2 regions of the Streptomyces sp. NPDC037290 genome follow, and region 1 is predicted to be linked to the other one. Evidence: riboswitches for the same ligand, from Rfam matches in the RefSeq annotation. Region 1 holds a riboswitch; the other holds the start of a gene.
What was found. A riboswitch is a leader RNA that binds a small molecule or an ion and turns the genes downstream of it on or off. The one in region 1 is predicted to bind glycine.
Positions count from the first base shown of each region.

Region 2: it holds a riboswitch for glycine, as region 1 does, so the genes downstream of both, gcvP (aminomethyl-transferring glycine dehydrogenase) here and gcvT (glycine cleavage system aminomethyltransferase GcvT) in region 1, are expected to answer to the same signal.

Region 1 covers NZ_JBVJVZ010000010.1:255,386-264,668, forward strand. The annotation lists gene ACZ7HQ_RS30840 (ABC transporter permease) at 1-5, opposite strand, end outside; gene ACZ7HQ_RS30845 (enhanced serine sensitivity protein SseB C-terminal domain-containing protein) at 275-1,051, opposite strand; gene ACZ7HQ_RS30850 (enhanced serine sensitivity protein SseB) at 1,222-2,013, opposite strand; gene ACZ7HQ_RS30855 (P-loop nucleotide/nucleoside kinase family protein) at 2,100-2,762, opposite strand; glycine riboswitch at 2,925-3,022, shown strand; glycine riboswitch at 3,023-3,135, shown strand; gene gcvT (glycine cleavage system aminomethyltransferase GcvT) at 3,180-4,298, shown strand; gene gcvH (glycine cleavage system protein GcvH) at 4,419-4,796, shown strand; gene glyA (serine hydroxymethyltransferase) at 4,811-6,079, shown strand; gene ACZ7HQ_RS30875 (L-serine ammonia-lyase) at 6,148-7,515, shown strand; gene ACZ7HQ_RS30880 (hypothetical protein) at 7,814-8,071, shown strand; gene ACZ7HQ_RS30885 (colicin immunity domain-containing protein) at 8,378-9,178, opposite strand; gene ACZ7HQ_RS30890 (transposase) at 9,156-9,283, opposite strand, start outside.
Region 2 covers NZ_JBVJVZ010000004.1:7,783-17,065, forward strand. The annotation lists gene ACZ7HQ_RS14875 (bifunctional nuclease family protein) at 1-232, shown strand, start outside; gene ACZ7HQ_RS14880 (MerR family transcriptional regulator) at 460-1,104, shown strand; gene ACZ7HQ_RS14885 (DNA polymerase IV) at 1,159-2,574, shown strand; gene ACZ7HQ_RS14890 (PRC-barrel domain-containing protein) at 2,496-2,867, opposite strand; glycine riboswitch at 2,987-3,081, shown strand; gene gcvP (aminomethyl-transferring glycine dehydrogenase) at 3,255-6,140, shown strand; gene ACZ7HQ_RS14900 (TOBE domain-containing protein) at 6,196-6,615, opposite strand; gene ACZ7HQ_RS14905 (ABC transporter ATP-binding protein) at 6,644-7,876, opposite strand; gene modB (molybdate ABC transporter permease subunit) at 7,873-8,733, opposite strand; gene modA (molybdate ABC transporter substrate-binding protein) at 8,730-9,283, opposite strand, start outside.

The DNA of each region.
Region 1 (9,283 bases):
GTCATCAGGCTGGGACCCCTCTCAACCGGCGGTAGCCGGCCCGCACTTGCCGCTGGTAGCGGCATCAAACAGTCCGTCGTACACAGGGGCGAACCCCTTGAAGGGGGAGTCTTCAACGCTTGCGCGATCAGCCGCCAGCCTTGACGTGGAATGGATGCGCAACCGTGATGCAAGCAGGCGTTTCCTGTTATACGGACAGGGAGTTGCGGCGAACGGACGGTGAGGAGGGGACGGACCGCCGTGGAGAAAGGGCCTTATGGCCCTTATGTGCAGGTCAGTAGCGTCCGGGCACCGGTGGATAGCCGTAGCCGGTGGCCGGCGCCTGGGGGGAGGCCTGGAGCTGGGGCTGGGGGGCGGCGTGGGCCTCACGGTCGTAGAACGGGCGGGCGTTGGCCCGCATCCACATCACGACCGGGTCGTAGTCGTCGGTCATCGCGACCGTCGACACCGGCAGGCCCTCCGGGACCGCGCCGACGGACTGCTGCATCATCGCGCGCACCGAGTCGACCGCGGCCGGCGAGGTGTCGTACACGTCCAGGCCGATGGAGAGGTACGGCGCACCGAGCGCCGGCTGCACCCAGGCGCGGCGCAGGGAGCGCAGGGCCGGGGTGCGGTGGGCGTTCTGCGCGAGCAGAGCGTAGAACTGCGGGATCTCGATGCCGGGTTCGGTCAGCCGGAGTGGTCCTGCGGGCTGGCGGTCCAGGCCCGTCGCGATGCGGCGCAGGTCCAGCCAGGGGATGCCGACGCCGCCGCCCTGGGCGTGCGGGTTGAGCCAGAGGCCGTAGTGGTCGGGGTAGAGGGTGCGGGCCACGTCGAGTCCGTCGACGACCTCGTACGACCGGTTCCAGCCGCTGGCCGAGAGTTCCTGGGCGGAGGTGACGCAGGGGGCGTACTGGAAGCCGTCGACCTCCATGTTTCCGTACTGGGCGTCCGGGGAGCCGGCCTGGCCGTGCCACAGCAGCATCCAGATCTGGCCGGAGGACGGGGTGGCGAGGGCGCGCAGCAGGGCCTCGTAGGCGTCGTAGCGGCCGGGGGTGACCTGGCGCAGCATGTGCTCGACGCTGCCGCTGTGGCTCGCGCTCACCTGTCGTGCCCTTCTCTTTTTCGTGCCCCCGTGTGTGGGGACAGCTTAAGCGCCCAGTAGCCCGGGGTCCTGGGTGCGTGCGCGGGTGCGGATGCGTGGGTGGTACTCGCGCGGTTCCCCGCGCCCCCCGGGCGAACTCAGTGACCGTGCAGATAGAAGGGCCGGACGTTCGACTTCAGCCATTCGGCCACCGGGTCGTCCGTCACGTCCAGGAGGACGAGGTTGACCGGCCATGTGACCGGGACCTTGCCCAGGGCCCGGCCGAGGGCCTGCATGGGAAGGGTCCGCAGGTCGCCTTCCCACTGGGAGAGTTCCACGCCCACGAACATGACCGGGTCGGCCGTCTCGATGGCGGCCAGGCAGCGGCGGGCGGTGAGGACGACACCGGTCTCGGCGAACTCGGCGGACGCGGCGGAGAGGAAGTCGACCGGGTCGTCCTGCCAGTCGGGTTCGAAGAGACGGACCCGGCCGCCGGTGCCCGGGCCGTCGAGCGGGGTGCGGCCGGCGCGGCACAGCTCGGCCACCGCCTCGGGCGGGAGCGGGATGCCGACCAGGGCGTCGGGGTTCACCAGGATGCCGGCCTGCGGGGGCAGACCGCGGGCGAACTCCACGGCGGGGGCGATCGTGTACGACATGTGGGAGCCGGCCGCCTGGCGCAGCTGCTCCTCGGAGCTGAACACCGGGACGTACGTCTGGCCGCCGATGTCCAGCGTGGGCAGGTCCAGCGGGCCGCTGTCCGGGCCGCCGCCGCTCGGCAGCGGGATCCACAGCAGGCTGCGGCCCAGGACCTCGAGGATCCGGCCGGCCGCGGCGGGTATGCCGAGGGAGGCCGAGAGCACCTCCTCCAGCTCGTTGCCGGGCCAGCCGCCGTGGGGCTGGGGGTGCGCCTGTGCCGGGAAGTCCGCGGGAATGTCCGCCGGGAAGTCCATCTGCCTACCGCCTGCTGGGAACCACTGTGAGCAAGAAGGCTAGCGGGTACCTGTGACAGCCCCTCACCCTCCGAACGCGATCTGCCTCACCCGGTGAACTCGATCCGCTGCAGGACGTCCGCGGCCGCGCGGTCCAGCAGCACCGCCGATCCGCAGCCCGCGGGCAGCTCGCCCCGCTCGACCGCGTCGAGCAGCCGGGCGGTCGTACGGCGGTGGCGGCGGAAGGCGTAGCGGGAGACGCCCCGGCCGCGCTCGCGCTGGCCGCCACGGGCCGTCTCGGGTGCCACGTCGAGCAGGAGCAGGTGCAGGGTGCCGCCGCGGCGGCGGGCCTCGCGGGCGAGCCAGGCGCGCACCCAGGGCTGGGTGCCGCAGTCGTGGACGACGACGCCCTCCCCGCTGCGCAGGGCGCGGCGCAGCCCGGCGTAGTGGGCGAGGCGGACCAGGGGGCGGTACAGCGCGTACGGGAGCGCGCGGGGCAGGCGGGCCGCGAAGCGGTCGCGGGTGTCCTGCGAGTCGATGCGGTGACCGGCGACCGCGCGCCCCATCAGGGTGGACTTGCCGCTGCCGGGCAGGCCGGTGATCACGGCGAGGTCGCGGGGCCCGAAGACCAGGGCGCGCGGGCCGTGCCCGGCACGGTCGCGCAGGTCACGGACGACCGGGGCCGGGGCGGGAGCGGGGACGGGGGCCCGGCGCTGCCTCGGCACAGCGATGCCGGTGGTGACGGTGGCGTACACCGGGGTCCTGTTCACCGTGATCGTCCTCCCCTGTCGGCTCGGTCATCGTCATTCCCGCGATCCGTAAAGAGAAGGTAATGGACGCTGTTGGCGACGGGGTCCGCGTCCTGCCACAGGTCGGTTACAAAAGCCCGCACGCCGTGCAATGATGTGCCCGCCAACTGCATACCGGCCGTTTGAATCCGCGCGGGAGAGTCCCCAGCAGCCTTCGCTGGGGCGCCGAAGGAGCAAGTCCCTCCCTTGAATCTCTCAGGCCCCGTTACCGCGCGGGCGAGGCACATCTGAAAAGCGGGCCGCTGCGACAGTGGCCCCACCCAAGGTGCAAGCCGTGATCGTCCCCGTGGCGGTCCTGGCGAACCTCTCAGGTTCCGATGACAGATGGGGAGGAACGTTCCTCGCCCCATCCCTGTTGCCCTGGGAGACGACCGACCGATGAGCAGCACTGAACTCCGTCACACCGCGCTCGATGCCGTGCATCGCTCGCTCGGTGCGACGATGACCGACTTCGCCGGCTGGGACATGCCCCTGCGCTACGGCTCCGAGCGCGACGAGCACGTCGCCGTGCGCACGAAGGCGGGTCTCTTCGACCTCTCCCACATGGGCGAGATCACCGTCACCGGCGCCGGCGCGGCCGCCCTCCTCGACCACGCCCTGGTCGGCAACATCGCCTCCGTCGGCGTCGGCCGCGCCCGCTACACCATGATCTGCCAGGCCGACGGCGGCATCCTGGACGACCTGATCGTCTACCGGCTCGCCGAGACCGAGTACATGGTGGTCGCCAACGCCTCCAACGCCCAGGTGGTGCTGGACGCCCTGACCGAGCGCGCCGCCGGCTTCGACGCCGAGGTCCGTGACGACCGGGACGCGTACGCGCTGATCGCCGTCCAGGGCCCGCAGTCCCCCGGCATCCTGAAGTCGGTGACCGACGCCGACCTGGACGGCCTGAAGTACTACGCCGGCCTGCCCGGCACGGTCGCCGGTGTCCCCGCGCTGATCGCCCGCACCGGCTACACCGGCGAGGACGGCTTCGAGCTGTTCGTGAAGCCGGAGCACGCCGTGGAGCTGTGGCAGGCCCTGACCAAGGCCGGCGAGGGCGCCGGCCTGGTCCCGTGCGGCCTGTCCTGCCGGGACACGCTGCGCCTGGAGGCGGGCATGCCGCTGTACGGGCACGAGCTGACCACCTCGCTCACCCCCTTCGACGCCGGGCTCGGCCGGGTGGTGAAGTTCGAGAAGGAGGGCGACTTCGTCGGCCGCGAGGCGCTCCAGCGGGCCGCCGCCCGCGCGCAGGAGAACCCGCCGCGCGTCCTGGTCGGCCTGGTCGCCGAGGGCCGCCGCGTCCCGCGCGCCGGGTACGCCGTCGTCGCGGGCGGCGAGGTGATCGGCGAGGTCACCTCCGGCGCCCCCTCCCCCACCCTGGGCAAGCCGATCGCCATGGCGTACGTCGACGCGGCGCACGCGGCGCCGGGCACCGAGGGCGTCGGCGTGGACATCCGGGGCAGCCACGAGCCGTACGAGGTCGTGGCGCTGCCCTTCTACAAGCGCCAGAAGTGACACCGTCGTACCTCTGAGTCGTACCTGTGAAAGTGACGTCGGGCACATCACCGCTGCTCACGCACGTCTCCAGCAGTCCCCCCTCACCAGCACTCCCGCGCGTACAGGAGAATTCAGGCCATGAGCAACCCCCAGCAGCTGCGCTACAGCAAGGAGCACGAGTGGCTGTCGGCCGCCGAGGACGGCGTCTCGACGGTCGGCATCACCGAGTTCGCGGCCAACGCGCTCGGCGACGTGGTCTACGCCGACCTGCCCGACGTCGGCTCCACGGTGACCGCGGGCGAGACCTGCGGCGAGCTGGAGTCGACCAAGTCGGTCTCCGACCTGTACTCGCCGGTCAGCGGTGAGGTCACCGAGATCAACGAGGACGTCGTCAACGACCCGTCGCTGGTGAACTCGGCCCCCTTCGAGGGCGGCTGGCTGTTCAAGGTGCGCGTCACGGAGGAGCCGGCCGACCTGCTCTCCGCCGACGAGTACACCGCCCAGAACGCCGGCTGAGGAGTCGTAGCCCCATGACCGTCCTGAACACGCCCCTGCACGAGCTGGACCCGGAGATCGCCGCCGCGGTCGACGCCGAGCTCGGTCGCCAGCAGTCCACGCTGGAGATGATCGCCTCCGAGAACTTCGCGCCGCTCGCGGTGATGGAGGCGCAGGGCTCGGTGCTGACCAACAAGTACGCCGAGGGCTACCCGGGCCGCCGCTACTACGGCGGCTGCGAGCACGTGGACGTCGCCGAGCAGATCGCCATCGACCGGATCAAGGAGCTGTTCGGCGCCGAGTACGCCAACGTGCAGCCCCACTCCGGGGCCTCCGCCAACCAGGCGGCCCTGTTCGCGCTGGCCCAGCCCGGGGACACCATCCTCGGACTGGACCTCGCCCACGGCGGCCACCTGACCCACGGCATGCGCCTGAACTTCTCCGGCAAGCAGTTCAACGTGGTCGCCTACCACGTGGACGCCGAGACCGGCCTGGTCGACATGGCCGAGGTCGAGCGCCTCGCCAAGGAGCACCGCCCGAAGGTGATCATCGCCGGCTGGTCGGCGTACCCGCGTGAGCTGGACTTCGCCGCCTTCCGCCGGATCGCCGACGAGGTCGAGGCCTACCTGTGGGTCGACATGGCGCACTTCGCGGGCCTGGTCGCGGCCGGTCTGCACGCGAACCCGGTGCCGTACGCCGACGTGGTCACCTCCACCACCCACAAGACGCTGGGCGGTCCGCGCGGCGGCATCATCCTCGCCCGTGGCAAGGACTTCGCGAAGAAGCTGAACTCGGCCGTCTTCCCGGGCTTCCAGGGCGGTCCCCTGGAGCACGTGATCGCGGCGAAGGCGGTCTCCTTCAAGGTCGCCGCCTCGGAGGAGTTCAAGGAGCGCCAGCGTCGTACGGTGGAGGGTGCGCGCATCCTCGCCGAGCGCCTGACGGCGGCGGACGCGCGTGAGGCCGGCGTGAACGTGCTGTCCGGCGGCACGGACGTGCACCTGATCCTGGTGGACCTGCGCGAGTCCGAGCTGGACGGGCAGCAGGCCGAGGACCGCCTCCACGAGGTCGGCATCACGGTCAACCGCAACGCGGTCCCGAACGACCCGCGGCCCCCGATGGTGACGTCGGGCCTCCGGATCGGCACGCCCGCCCTGGCGACCCGCGGCTTCACGGCCGAGGACTTCGCCGAGGTCGCGGACGTGATCGCCGAGGCGCTGAAGCCGTCCTACGACGCCGAGGCCCTCAAGGCGCGCGTGAAGGCGCTCGCCGACAAGCACCCGCTGTACGCGGGCCTGAACAAGTAAGTCCCCGGCGGGGCACCCGGAGGACGGGTGCCCCACCACCCCCTGTACTGCCTTCTTGAGGAGTGACCGTGGCCATCTCGGTCTTCGACCTGTTCTCGATCGGCATCGGCCCGTCCAGCTCCCACACGGTCGGCCCGATGCGTGCGGCGCGCATGTTCGCACGCCGCCTGCGCAACGAGGAGCTGCTCGGCTCCGTGGCGTCACTGCGCTGCGAGCTGTACGGCTCCCTCGGCGCGACCGGCCACGGCCACGGCACCCCCAAGGCGGTCCTGCTCGGCCTGGAGGGCGCCTCGCCGCGCACGGTGGACGTGGAGACCGCCGACGAGCGGGTGGAGGGGATCAAGACGGCGGGCCGCCTCACGCTCCTCGGCGAGCACGAGATCCCGTTCTCCTTCGACGACGACCTGGTCCTGCACCGGCGCAAGGCACTGCCGTACCACGCCAACGGCATGACGATATGGGCGTACGACGCGAGCGGCGCGGAGCTGCTCTCCAAGACGTACTACTCGGTCGGCGGCGGTTTCGTCGTGGACGAGGACGCGGTCGGCGCGGACCGGATCAAGCTGGACGACACGGTCCTGAAGTACCCCTTCCGCACCGGCGACGAGTTGCTGCGCCTGACGAAGGACACCGGCCTGTCGATCTCCTCCCTGATGCTGGAGAACGAGCGGGCCTGGCGCACCGAGGAGGAGATCCGGGCGGGCCTGCTGGAGATCTGGCGGGTGATGCGCGAGTGCGTGCAGCGCGGCATGTCCCGTGAGGGCATCCTGCCGGGCGGTCTGCGGGTCCGCCGCCGCGCGGCCGTCTCGGCCCGCCAGTTGCGCGCCGAGGGCGACCCGCTGGCCCACGCCATGGAGTGGATCACGCTCTACGCGATGGCGGTGAACGAGGAGAACGCGGCGGGCGGGCGCGTGGTGACGGCCCCCACGAACGGCGCGGCCGGCATCATCCCGGCGGTCCTGCACTACTACATCAACTTCGTGCCCGGTGCCGACGAGGACGGAGTGGTCCGCTTCCTTCTGGCCGCCGGCGCGATCGGCATGCTCTTCAAGGAGAACGCCTCCATCTCCGGCGCCGAGGTCGGCTGCCAGGGCGAGGTCGGCTCCGCCTGCTCCATGGCCGCGGGCGCCCTCGCCGAGGTCCTCGGCGGCTCCCCCGAGCAGGTCGAGAACGCCGCCGAGATCGGCATGGAACACAACCTCGGCCTGACCTGCGACCCGGTCGGCGGCCTGGTCCAGATCCCGTGCATCGAGCGCAACGGCATGGCCGCGGTGAAGGCGGTCACCGCCGCCAAGATGGCCATGCGCGGCGACGGCTCCCACAAGGTGTCCCTCGACAAGGTCATCAAGACCATGAAGGACACCGGCGCGGACATGTCGGTGAAGTACAAGGAGACGGCTCGGGGTGGGCTGGCTGTGAACATCATCGAGTGCTGAGGAAGTAGGCAGGCCCTGACCAGCGCGTCCGTGTTCTCGGCGCTGCCGGGGCCTTCCCTGCCTACGCGGCGGAAAATCCCCGGGAAGACGCCAGAGAATCGACCGCTGACCTGAGGGTTCGCGGTATTCACTGCATGTCGAGTCGCGGCGGACGGCCTCCCCGGCTTCCGGCGAGGGAAGCCCCGTCACCCTCGTCGAAGCACGCCATGCCGGCAAGCTGCTGGGCGCAGCCGGCCGGCACGGCCACAAGCACACCCTCGACGCGATCAAGAGCGTCGACGACGGGCAGGCGTTCATCATGAGCATCTCCGAGGACGTCAGCCGCGTGGACACGACGGTCATGGAGAAGACGCAGGCGTACGCCGACCTGGTCGGGTTCGGTCACACGGCGGAGCGCCGCGCGGAGATGTCCGGCAAAGGTCCGGACTACGCGAAGTGGCGGCTGGACCTGCTCAACTCGACGACCGACATCGCGGTACTGGTGGCGGAACGCAAGGAGGCCAGGACCAAGATCGACCACCTCGAGCGAGCCGGGCCCTCCTGGCCGGGCTGGTGAAGAAGTCCCCGGAGGAGCTCGCCGAGCTGTTCGAGGGCGAGGTCGGCAAGCACCTGGACGCGGTGGAACGCGTACGCAAGGCGGCGTCAGCCACCACGGACGGCGTCTCCGAACTGGAGCCCACGGAAGCGGAGCCGGCCAAGGATGACGGCGGCGGCCGCCCCCATGACAGCGTCCGGAAACCGCAGATGCCCGGGAGACACGAAAAGAGTCGGAGACCCGCCGAGCCGGCCCATCATCATCTACGTCTCCTCGTTCGGAAGAGACACGGCCGCGTGGTCGCTGACACTCTTCCCGCCGAGCAGCTCACGTCAAACGGTCCAGTACGGCGGCCACTCGGTCCCGTAGTTCCTCATCGGTCAGGTCGTCCGGGTCTCTGAGGTCAGGATCGATGCTGTAGTCCTCCAATGCATAGAAGACCTCGTCCAGCGCGTTCTCCAAAGCCCCGCTCATACGCTCGCCCGCGTCCATGCCCCGGCGCCGCTCGTCGAGCCACCGTCTGGCGAAGGAGGGGCCGTCGATCGAACGGGACGCGAGAGAGCGCATCAGATCGATCTGTTGCCCGGTATGACTGGTAGCGGAGCTTTCCCCGGCCGACTTGAACGCCCTGGTCTGCGGAGGGTAGTGGCTGGAGACAACAGAGAGTTCCACTTCGCCCGCGGGGCTTCTGCGAGCGTAGCGCTGGAATTCCGCCCGGGCCCTGTCAGTACCCTCGGCCACAGCACCTCTCATGAACTCCGGGCTTCCTGCTGCCAGAGCGTAGCCGCCTTGGCACAGCACAGCCCCCAGGAAATTGTCCGCGACCAGCAACAAGCCTGGCGTGCCCGGCCACTGTGCGCTGACAGCGAGGAGCGCGTCCGGTTCGGCTGGCCCGGTGACCACTGGCCACTCGGCGAACCTCTCAGCGAGCGGCGCCCCGAAAACAGCTGCGGAACCAGTCCCCCGCGCTCCCGCCGCCAGTCGCTCAACAGTGTCTCGCCCCGGTGGGAGGTGCGCGGCCAGCGGAGCGACCGAGATGGCCTGGACTCGTGCGAGCCAGTCCTCGCGGAAGTTCCCGGTATCGGAGAGGACGGTCTCGAGGACGTCACGATTCTTGATCTGCTGCACTGCAGGTCCTTACGTAAGGAAGCCCTTTCGGAGCCCACGCCTGTTCCTGCCCTCGGTAGTCGTACCGGTACATCTTGGTGTCCGGGGCGAGCATGTGGTCTCGCA
Region 2 (9,283 bases), on a different contig from region 1:
GGAAGGGGTCTTCTACGCGGAGCTGGTGTTCGCCAGCGGCGTCGAGGTCAGTGCCCGCCCCTCCGATGCCATAGCGCTGGCCCTGCGCACCGGGACGCCGATCTACGGCAGTGACACGGTGCTGGACGACGCCGGTATCGCCATTCCGGACGAGCAGGAGGACGAGGTGGAGAAGTTCCGCGAGTTCCTCGACCAGATCTCGCCCGAGGACTTCGGCACGAGCAGCCAGTGACGGCGAAGGGGCCGGTGAACGCCGGCCCGGAGCACGGGCATGTGCCACCGGCCACGGAGAGCGTCCTACGGCTTCCCGCGAGAGCATTCGGCTAGCCTTTCCCCGCGGTGGGACACGGGAAACCACTCCTAGGGTGATTATCACTCGGCGTGCCGAGTGTGGCGATCGTTGACGCACCCCTGGTGACTGCCTACCGTCGTGAAGGCAGGTCAAGGACGGAGGTCGGCGTGAGAACCAGCGGCGACGGTACGGCTGGGGGTGCTCCCGTGCGTGGTCTGGGGGAGAGCGGTCCGTACCCGGTTCACAGCAGCGCGGTGGGTCACGCTCCGCAGCGGCCGACGGCGGTGCCGAACGGCGGAGGGGCGGCGTCCATGGTGTCCGAGGAGATCGGCTATCGCGGGCCCACGGCCTGTGCGGCCGCCGGCATCACCTACCGACAGCTCGACTACTGGGCCCGCACCGGGCTCGTCGAGCCGAGCGTCCGGCCCGCGTACGGGTCGGGCACACAGCGTCTGTACAGCTTCCGGGACGTCGTCGTCCTGAAGATCGTCAAGCGGTTCCTGGACACGGGCGTGTCGCTCCAGAACATCCGCAGCGCCGTCCAGCACCTGAGGGAACGCGGTTTCCGTGACCTCGAGCGGATGACCCTGATGAGCGATGGCGCCACGGTCTACGAGTGCACCTCGCCGGACGAGGTCCACGCCCTGCTCCAGGGTGGCCAGGGCATCTTCGGGATCGCCGTCGGGGTGGTGTGGCGGGACGTGGAGAGCGCGCTCTCCCAGCTGCACGGCGAGCGCATCGACACGGGGGAGACCCTCGTCGGGCACAACCCCGCGGACGAGCTCGCACGGCGCCGCAACCGGGCGGTCTGACACCGGCCCTTTCGAGGCCCGGCATTGTCAGTGCCGTGGTGCAGCATCGGAGATGTGAGAAACACGCCCACGATCCTGCATCTCGACATGGATGCCTTCTACGCCTCGGTGGAGCAGGCATCCAAGCCGAGCCTGCGCGGGAAGGCGGTCGTCGTGGGCGGCCTCGGACCTCGCGGAGTGGTGGCCACCGCGTCGTACGAGGCACGGGCCTTCGGGGTGCACTCGGCGATGCCCATGGCCCAGGCCCGCCGCCTGGCGCCCAACGCCGCCTATCTGGTGCCGCGCTTCTCCGTGTACCGGGCGATCAGCGAGCAGGTGATGGCGCTGCTGCGGGAGCTGTCACCGCTGGTGGAGCCGCTCAGCCTGGACGAGGCGTTCGTGGACCTGGAGGCCGGGGGGACGGCCTGGGACGAGGAGTCGGCGCGGCTGGCCGGGATCAAGCTGCGCGCGGACATCCGTGCGGTCACCGGACTCACCGGCTCGGTCGGGCTCGCGGCCTCCAAGATGGTCGCCAAGATCGCTTCCGAGCAGGCCAAGCCGGACGGCCTGGTGCTCATCGAGCCGGGCTCCGAGCGGGCCCTGCTGGCGCCGCTGCCGGTGCGGACCCTGCCGGGGGTCGGTCCGGCCACCGGGGACCATCTGCGCAGGGCCGGGATCACCACCGTGGAGGAGCTGGCGGAGGCGGGCGAGGACGAACTGGTCCGGCTGCTCGGCAAGGCGCACGGGCACGCGCTGTACGCCATGGCCCTGGCCCACGACGAGCGGCCCGTGGTGGCCGAGCGCGAGGCGAAGTCGGTGTCGGTCGAGGACACGTACGACGTGGACATCCATGACCGGCCGCGGATCGGCCTGGAGGTGCAGCGGCTCGCCGACCGGTGTGTCCGACGGCTGCGCGAGGCGGGGCTCTCCGGGCGGACCATCGTGCTGAAGGTGCGGAGGTACGACTTCTCGACCCTCACCCGCTCCGAGACGCTCAGGGGCCCCACGGACGACCCTGCGGTCGTGCGGGAGGCAGCCGCGCGGCTGCTGGACTCCGTGGACACCACGGGCGGGGTGCGGCTGCTCGGCGTGGGTGTCTCCGGGCTCGCCGACTACACGCAGGAGGACTTGTTCGCGCAGGCCATGCCCGCGCGGGGGACCGAGACACCGCAGGAGGCCGTGGCGGAGCTCGTCGTGGAGCGGGCGGAGGCTGTGGAGCGGCAGTGGCGGGCAGGACAGGACGTACGGCACACGGAGTACGGCCACGGGTGGGTGCAGGGGAGTGGGCTGGGGCGGGTGACCGTGCGGTTCGAGACGCCGCAGTCACCTCCGGGGAGGGTGCGGACGTTCTTCGTCGCGGATCCCGCACTGGAGACCGCTGATCCGTTGCCGCTGGTTCCGGAAGGTGGCGATCAGGTCTCCTCCGATCCCGCCAGCTTGCCGAAGTCGTGGTCCGGGACGGACGGGGGTGGGGTCACGTCGAGGCCGTAGTGGTGGTAGAGCTGGAGTTCCTGTTCGGGGGAGAGGTGGCGGCCCACGCCGAAGTCGGGGGCGTCCCTGATCAGGGCGCGGTCGAAGGGGACGTGCAGGGAGCCCTCGACCAGTTCGCTGGGCTCCAGGGGGACGAAGGCGTCCCGGGAGAACAGGCCGGTGCGTATGGCCGCCCACTCGGGTACGCCGGTCGCGTCGTCGAGGTAGACCTCGTCGATGGTGCCGATCTTGGTGCCATTGCGGTCGAACGCCTTGCGGCCGATCAGGTTGCGCGGATCGATCTCGGTCTGCACGGTCCCTCTCCCTCCACTTGGTCGCAACTCATCCGTAAGCACTACGAAAGAGCACATTCAGGGAGGCGGCCACTCGAAGGCTCGGGTGTTGACCTCGCTGGTAGGCTGACAGCGGCTGCTGACCCCGTGCGGGAGAGTCCTTCGACCACGTCGAAGGCGCCGAAGGAGCAAATCCTCCCCGGAATCTCTCAGGCCCACGTACCGCACGGACGAGGTCACTCTGGAAAGCAGGGCGGGTGTCGACGGCAACCGCTCTCACCGACGGTGAAAGCCGGGATCTCCGATACCCGGTGAAGCTCTCAGGTTGAGATGACAGAGGGGGAGGCCGTCGGGGCACCCGCGCCGTGGTGCCCTTCGAAGGTCGCGTCAGACCAGGAGGCCTCCGCAATGACCGCCCACCGCATTCCGCTCTCGGAGCTCGAAGCGGGCATCCCGTTCGAGCAGCGCCACATCGGGCCCGACCAGGAGGCGCGGGCCAAGATGCTCGCGCAGGTCGGCTACGGCTCGCTGGACGACCTGACCGCCGCGGCGGTCCCGGACGTGATCAAGAACGCCGACGCCCTCGACCTGCCGGGCGCCCGCACCGAGGCCGAGGTGCTCGCCGAGCTCCGCGCGCTCGCCGACCGCAACCAGGTCCTCGACTCGATGATCGGGCTCGGGTACTACGGGACGTTCACGCCGCCCGTCATCCTGCGCAACGTCATGGAGAACCCGGCCTGGTACACCGCCTACACGCCGTACCAGCCGGAGATCTCCCAGGGGCGGCTCGAGGCCCTGCTGAACTTCCAGACCGTGGTCGCCGACCTCACCGGTCTGCCCACCTCGGGTGCCTCCCTCCTCGACGAGGGCACGGCCGCCGCCGAGGCGATGGCGCTCTCCCTGCGCATGGGCAAGAACAAGAAGGGCCTGTTCCTGGTCGACGCGGACGCGCTGCCGCAGACCATCGCCGTGATCGAGACGCGGGCGGAACCGACCGGTGTGGAGGTAGTCGTCGCCGACCTCAGCGAGGGCATCCCGGCCGAGGTCGCCGCGCGCGAGATCAACGGCGTGCTGATCCAGTACCCGGGCGCCTCCGGTGCCGTACGCGACATCAAGCCGGTCATCGACCAGGCGCACGAGCGGGGCGCCCTGGTCACCGTCGCCGCCGACCTGCTCGCGCTGACCCTGCTGACCTCGCCGGGCGAGCTGGGCGCGGACATCGCCGTCGGCACCACCCAGCGCTTCGGTGTGCCGATGGGCTTCGGCGGTCCGCACGCCGGCTACATGGCGGTCCGCGAGAAGTTCGCACGCAGCCTGCCCGGCCGCCTCGTGGGCGTCTCCGTCGACGCCGACGGCAACAAGGCCTACCGCCTCGCGCTGCAGACCCGTGAGCAGCACATCCGCCGGGAGAAGGCCACCAGCAACATCTGCACGGCGCAGGTGCTGCTCGCGGTGATGGCCGGCATGTACGCCGTCTACCACGGGCCGGAGGGTCTGAAGACCATCGCCCGGCGCACGCACCGGTACGCCACGATCCTCGCCGCGGGCCTGAAGGCCGGCGGTGTCGAGATCGTGCACGGCGCGTTCTTCGACACCCTCACCGCGCGGGTGCCCGGCCGGGCCGCCGAGGTCGTCGCAGCCGCCCGGGCGGGTGGCGTCAACCTGCGGTTCGTCGACGCCGACCACGTCTCCCTCGCCTGCGACGAGACGACCAAGCGGGCCCAGCTCGCCGCCGTCTTCTCCGCCTTCGGTGTCGAGGGCGACATCGAGGCCCTCGGCACGAGTGCCGAGGACACCCTGCCCGAGGCGCTGCTGCGCACCGACGTCTACCTGACCCACCCGGTCTTCCACCAGCACCGCTCCGAGACCGCGATGCTGCGCTACCTGCGCAAGCTGGCCGACCGCGACTACGCACTCGACCGCGGCATGATCCCGCTGGGCTCCTGCACCATGAAGCTCAACGCGACCACGGAGATGGAGCCGGTCACCTGGCCCGAGTTCGGGCAGCTGCACCCCTTCGCCCCGGCCGAGCAGGCCGAGGGCTACCTCACGCTCATCCACGAGCTGGAGGAACGTCTCGCCGAGGTCACCGGCTACGACAAGGTCTCCCTCCAGCCGAACGCCGGCTCCCAGGGGGAGCTGGCCGGTCTGCTGGCCGTCCGCGGCTACCACCGGGCCCGCGGCGACGAGCAGCGCACGGTCTGCCTCATCCCGTCCTCCGCGCACGGCACCAACGCCGCCAGCGCCGTGATGGCCGGCATGAAGGTCGTCGTCGTCAGGACCGCCGAGGACGGCGAGATCGACGTCGAGGACCTGCGGGCCAAGATCGAGCAGTACCGCGACCAGCTGGCGGTGCTCATGATCACCTACCCGTCGACGCACGGTGTGTTCGAGGAGCACGTCGCCGACATCTGCGCCCAGGTGCACGAGGCGGGCGGCCAGGTGTACGTCGACGGCGCCAACCTCAACGCGCTGGTCGGCCTCGCCAAGCCGGGCCACTTCGGCGGTGACGTCTCCCACCTGAACCTGCACAAGACCTTCTGCATCCCGCACGGCGGCGGCGGCCCCGGCGTCGGCCCGGTCGCGGTCCGCTCGCACCTGGCGCCGTACCTGCCGAACCACCCGCTGCAGCCGGCGGCCGGTCCGGAGACGGGCGTGGGCCCGATCTCGGCGGCGCCCTGGGGCTCCGCGGGCATCCTCCCGATCTCGTGGGCGTACGTCCGTCTCATGGGCGGCGAGGGCCTCAAGAGCGCCACGCAGGTGGCCGTCCTCTCGGCGAACTACATCGCCAAGCGCCTGGAGCCGCACTACCCGGTGCTCTACACCGGCCCCGGCGGTCTGGTCGCGCACGAGTGCATCATCGACCTGCGCCCGCTGACCAAGGCGACCGGCGTGAGCGTGGACGACGTGGCCAAGCGCCTGATCGACTACGGCTTCCACGCGCCGACCATGTCCTTCCCGGTGGCCGGCACGCTGATGATCGAGCCGACCGAGTCGGAGGACATCATCGAGCTGGACCGGTTCTGCGACGCGATGATCGCCATCCGCGCGGAGATCGAGAAGGTCGGCTCCGGCGAGTGGCCCGCGGAGGACAACCCGCTGCGGGGCGCCCCGCACACCGCGGCCGCGCTCGGCGGTGAGTGGAAGCACGCCTACAGCCGCGAGGAGGCCGTCTTCCCGGCCGGTGTCTCGGTCGCCGACAAGTACTGGCCGCCGGTGCGCCGTATCGACCAGGCCTTCGGCGACCGCAACCTGGTCTGCTCCTGCCCGCCGCTGGACGCGTACGAGGACTGAGCGAGCGGTGGTCCCAAGGGCCCCGTCCGGTTTCCGGGCGGGGCCCTCGCCCGTGTCACGCCGTCGCCAGGGACACCTCGGTCGCCTTGATGAGGGCGACCACGTCGGAGCCCACGAAGAGGCCGAGATCGGCGACCGCGTCCTTCGTGATCGCCGCGGTCAGTTCGCCGCCGTCGACGGAGATCCTGACGGAGGCCATGACGGCACCGGTCGTCAGGCCGGTGATCGCGCCCGCGATCTGGTTGCGGATCGACAGGCCCTCCACCCGCTGCGTGGCCAGGGAGACCTCGGTCGACTTCACCAGAGCGCGGACGGCCGAGCCGGGGGCGAGGGCCAGATCCTCGGCGGACTCCTTGGTGATGGCCGCCATGAGGGTCTGGCCGCCGTCCAAGCGGAGCCTGACGGTCGCCATGGCCTCGCCCTGATGGACCTCGGTGACCGTGCCGGGGAGCTGGTTGCGCATGCTCAGGGTCATGGGCACCCACGGTAGAGCGCCCACCCGCTCAGGCCGGGTATGCATGCGTCTGCGTCGCTTTGACCGTCGCCCAGACAGCCGCGCCCGGGTGCAGGTCGAGGTCGGCGGCGGCGACCGTGGTGAGGTCGGCGGCCAGGGCGATTTCGCCGCCCAGGTCGGCGCGGATCTGGTCGCCGTGCGTCTCCAGGCCGGCCACCTCGCAGCGCCACAGGTTACGGGCGCTCGCTCCGGTGGGCCGGTCCCGGAACAGGGTGACGGCGGACGGCGGGAACGCCACGAAGACCGGGCCGGACAGGTCCTCCGTGGTCGTGATGGAGGGCCCCGCGTCGAGTCGTACCGTGTGTCCGTCCGCCCGGCCGCGGTAGAGGTTGAGTCCGACGAGCTGGGCGATGTAGTCGGTGCGCGGATGGCGGGCGATGCCCCCCGGGGTGCCCTCCTGGACGACTTGGCCGTGCTCTATGACGACCAGCCGGTCCGCCAGCACCATGGCGTCCAGCGGGTCGTGTGTGACGAGGACGGCGACCGCCTCGAAGTCGGCCAGGTGACGCCGCAGTTGAGCCCGGACCTCCAGCCGGGTGCGGGCGTCCAGGGCGGCCAGCGGCTCGTCCAGGAGCAGCAGCCGGGGGTTGGTGGCCAGGGCGCGGGCGAGGGCCACGCGCTGGGCCTGGCCGCCGGACAGGCGGCGGGGCTTGGCGGCCGCGTGGGCGGCCAGGCCCATACGGTCCAGCCAGGCCGCGGCCTGGGCACGGGCCTCGGACTTGCTCGCGCCCCGGCACCGGGGGCCGAACGCCACGTTGTCGAGGGCGGACAGGTGGGGGAAGAGCAGGTAGTCCTGGAAGACGACGCCGACCGGGCGGGACTCCGGGGGAGTGTGCTGCAGGGAGACGCCGTCCAGGTGCAGGTGGCCGGCGGTGAGCGGGGTCAGCCCGGCGAGGGCGCGCAGTGCGGTGGTCTTGCCGGCGCCGTTGGGGCCCAGGAGGGCGACGACCTCACCGGGGGCGGCGGTGAAGGTGACGTCCAGGCGGAACGGGGGGCGCTCCACGAGCAGGCGGGCGGCCAGGCCGGTGGTGGGCGGATGTGGTTGCGGGTGCGTGGTGGGGTGCCGCCCTTCGGCCGGCTCGGGGTTCCCCCGCGCACCGTCTGCGCGGTTTTCGCCGTCCGGCGCGGATGGCCCCTGCGGGGGGTGGAGGCCGTCCGCGGGCGCGGGTGGCCCCTGGGGCGGTTCGGCGCCTCCGGCTGTCGTGGGGCGGGGGTTCGTCATGATGGTGTCATCCAACGGTCGCGCAGACCCGCCAGCACCGCGATCGACACCCCCAGCAGCACCAGGCTGAGGGAGATGGCGGCGTCGGGATCGTTCTGCAGGGCAAGGTAGACCGCGAGCGGCATGGTCTGGGTGCGGCCGGGGAAGTTGCCCGCGAAGGTGATCGTCGCCCCGAACTCGCCGAGCGCCCGCGCCCAGGCCAGGACCGCGCCCGCAGCGATACCGGGGGCGATGAGCGGCAGAGTGACCCGGCGGAACGCGGTGAAGCGGGACGCGCCGAGCGTGGTCGCCGCCTCCTCGAAGCGCGGGTCGGCGGCCCGCAGGGTGCCCTCGACGCTGATGACCAGGAACGGCATCGCGACGAACGCCTCCGCGATCACGACCCCGCTGGTGGTGAACGGCAGGGTGATCCCGAACCCGGCGTCCAGCCACTTGCCGATGACCCCGTTGCGCCCGAGGGCCAGCAGCAGGGCCACACCGCCGACGACAGGGGGCAGGACGAGGGGCAGGGTCACCAGCGCCCGTACGAGGCCCCGGCCGGGAAACTCCGTACGGGCCAGCAGCCAGGCCAGGGGCACGCCCAGGACCAGGCTGACGGCCGTGGCCGCGGTGGCGCTGATCAGGGACAGCTGGAGTGCCTGCCACACCTCCGTGCTGGTCAGCTGTCCCGGCAGGCTGCGCCAGGGCGCGCGGACGAGCAGCGCGAGCAGCGGCAGCAGCAGGAACGCCAGCGCCAGCAGGCCCGGCAGCAGCAGCGGCAGCGGCACCCCGCGTCGGCCCCCCGCGCCGACGCGGCGGCGCTGCGGCCGGCCCGTGCGGGGGCCGGGCGCGGCGCCGGGCTTGTCGAGCGGGGTCACGGCTTGAGGAACCCGGCCCCGCTCAGCACCTTCTGGCCCTCGGCGGACCGCACGAGGGCGATGAACGCCTTGGCGGCCTCGGCGCTCTGGCCGTTCTTCAGCTGGACGATCGGGTAGGCGTTGATGGCCTTGGCGGACTCGGGGAACTCCACACCCGCCACCTTGCCACCCGCGGACTTCACATCGGTCTTGTAGACGACCGCGGCGTCGGCCTCCTTCAACTCCACCTTGTTCAGGGCGCTCTTGACGTCCTGCTCGTAGGAGACCGGGGTGAGCTTGAGCCTGGCGGCGTCCAGGGCCTTCTGCGCGGCGGCGCCGCACGGCACGGTCTTGTCGCACAGGACGACCTTCAGACCGGACTTGGTCAGGTCCTTCAGGGAGGCCACCTTGTCCGGATTGCCCGGCAGAGTGGCGATCTCCAGCTGGTTGCGCACGAAGGTGGCCGGGGTGCCGACCGCGTCCTTCTTGTCCGTCACGATCGCCATGGTCTTGGGGCTGGCGGCGGCGAAGACGTCCGCCGGGGCGCCGCTGGTGATGCTCGCGGCGAGCG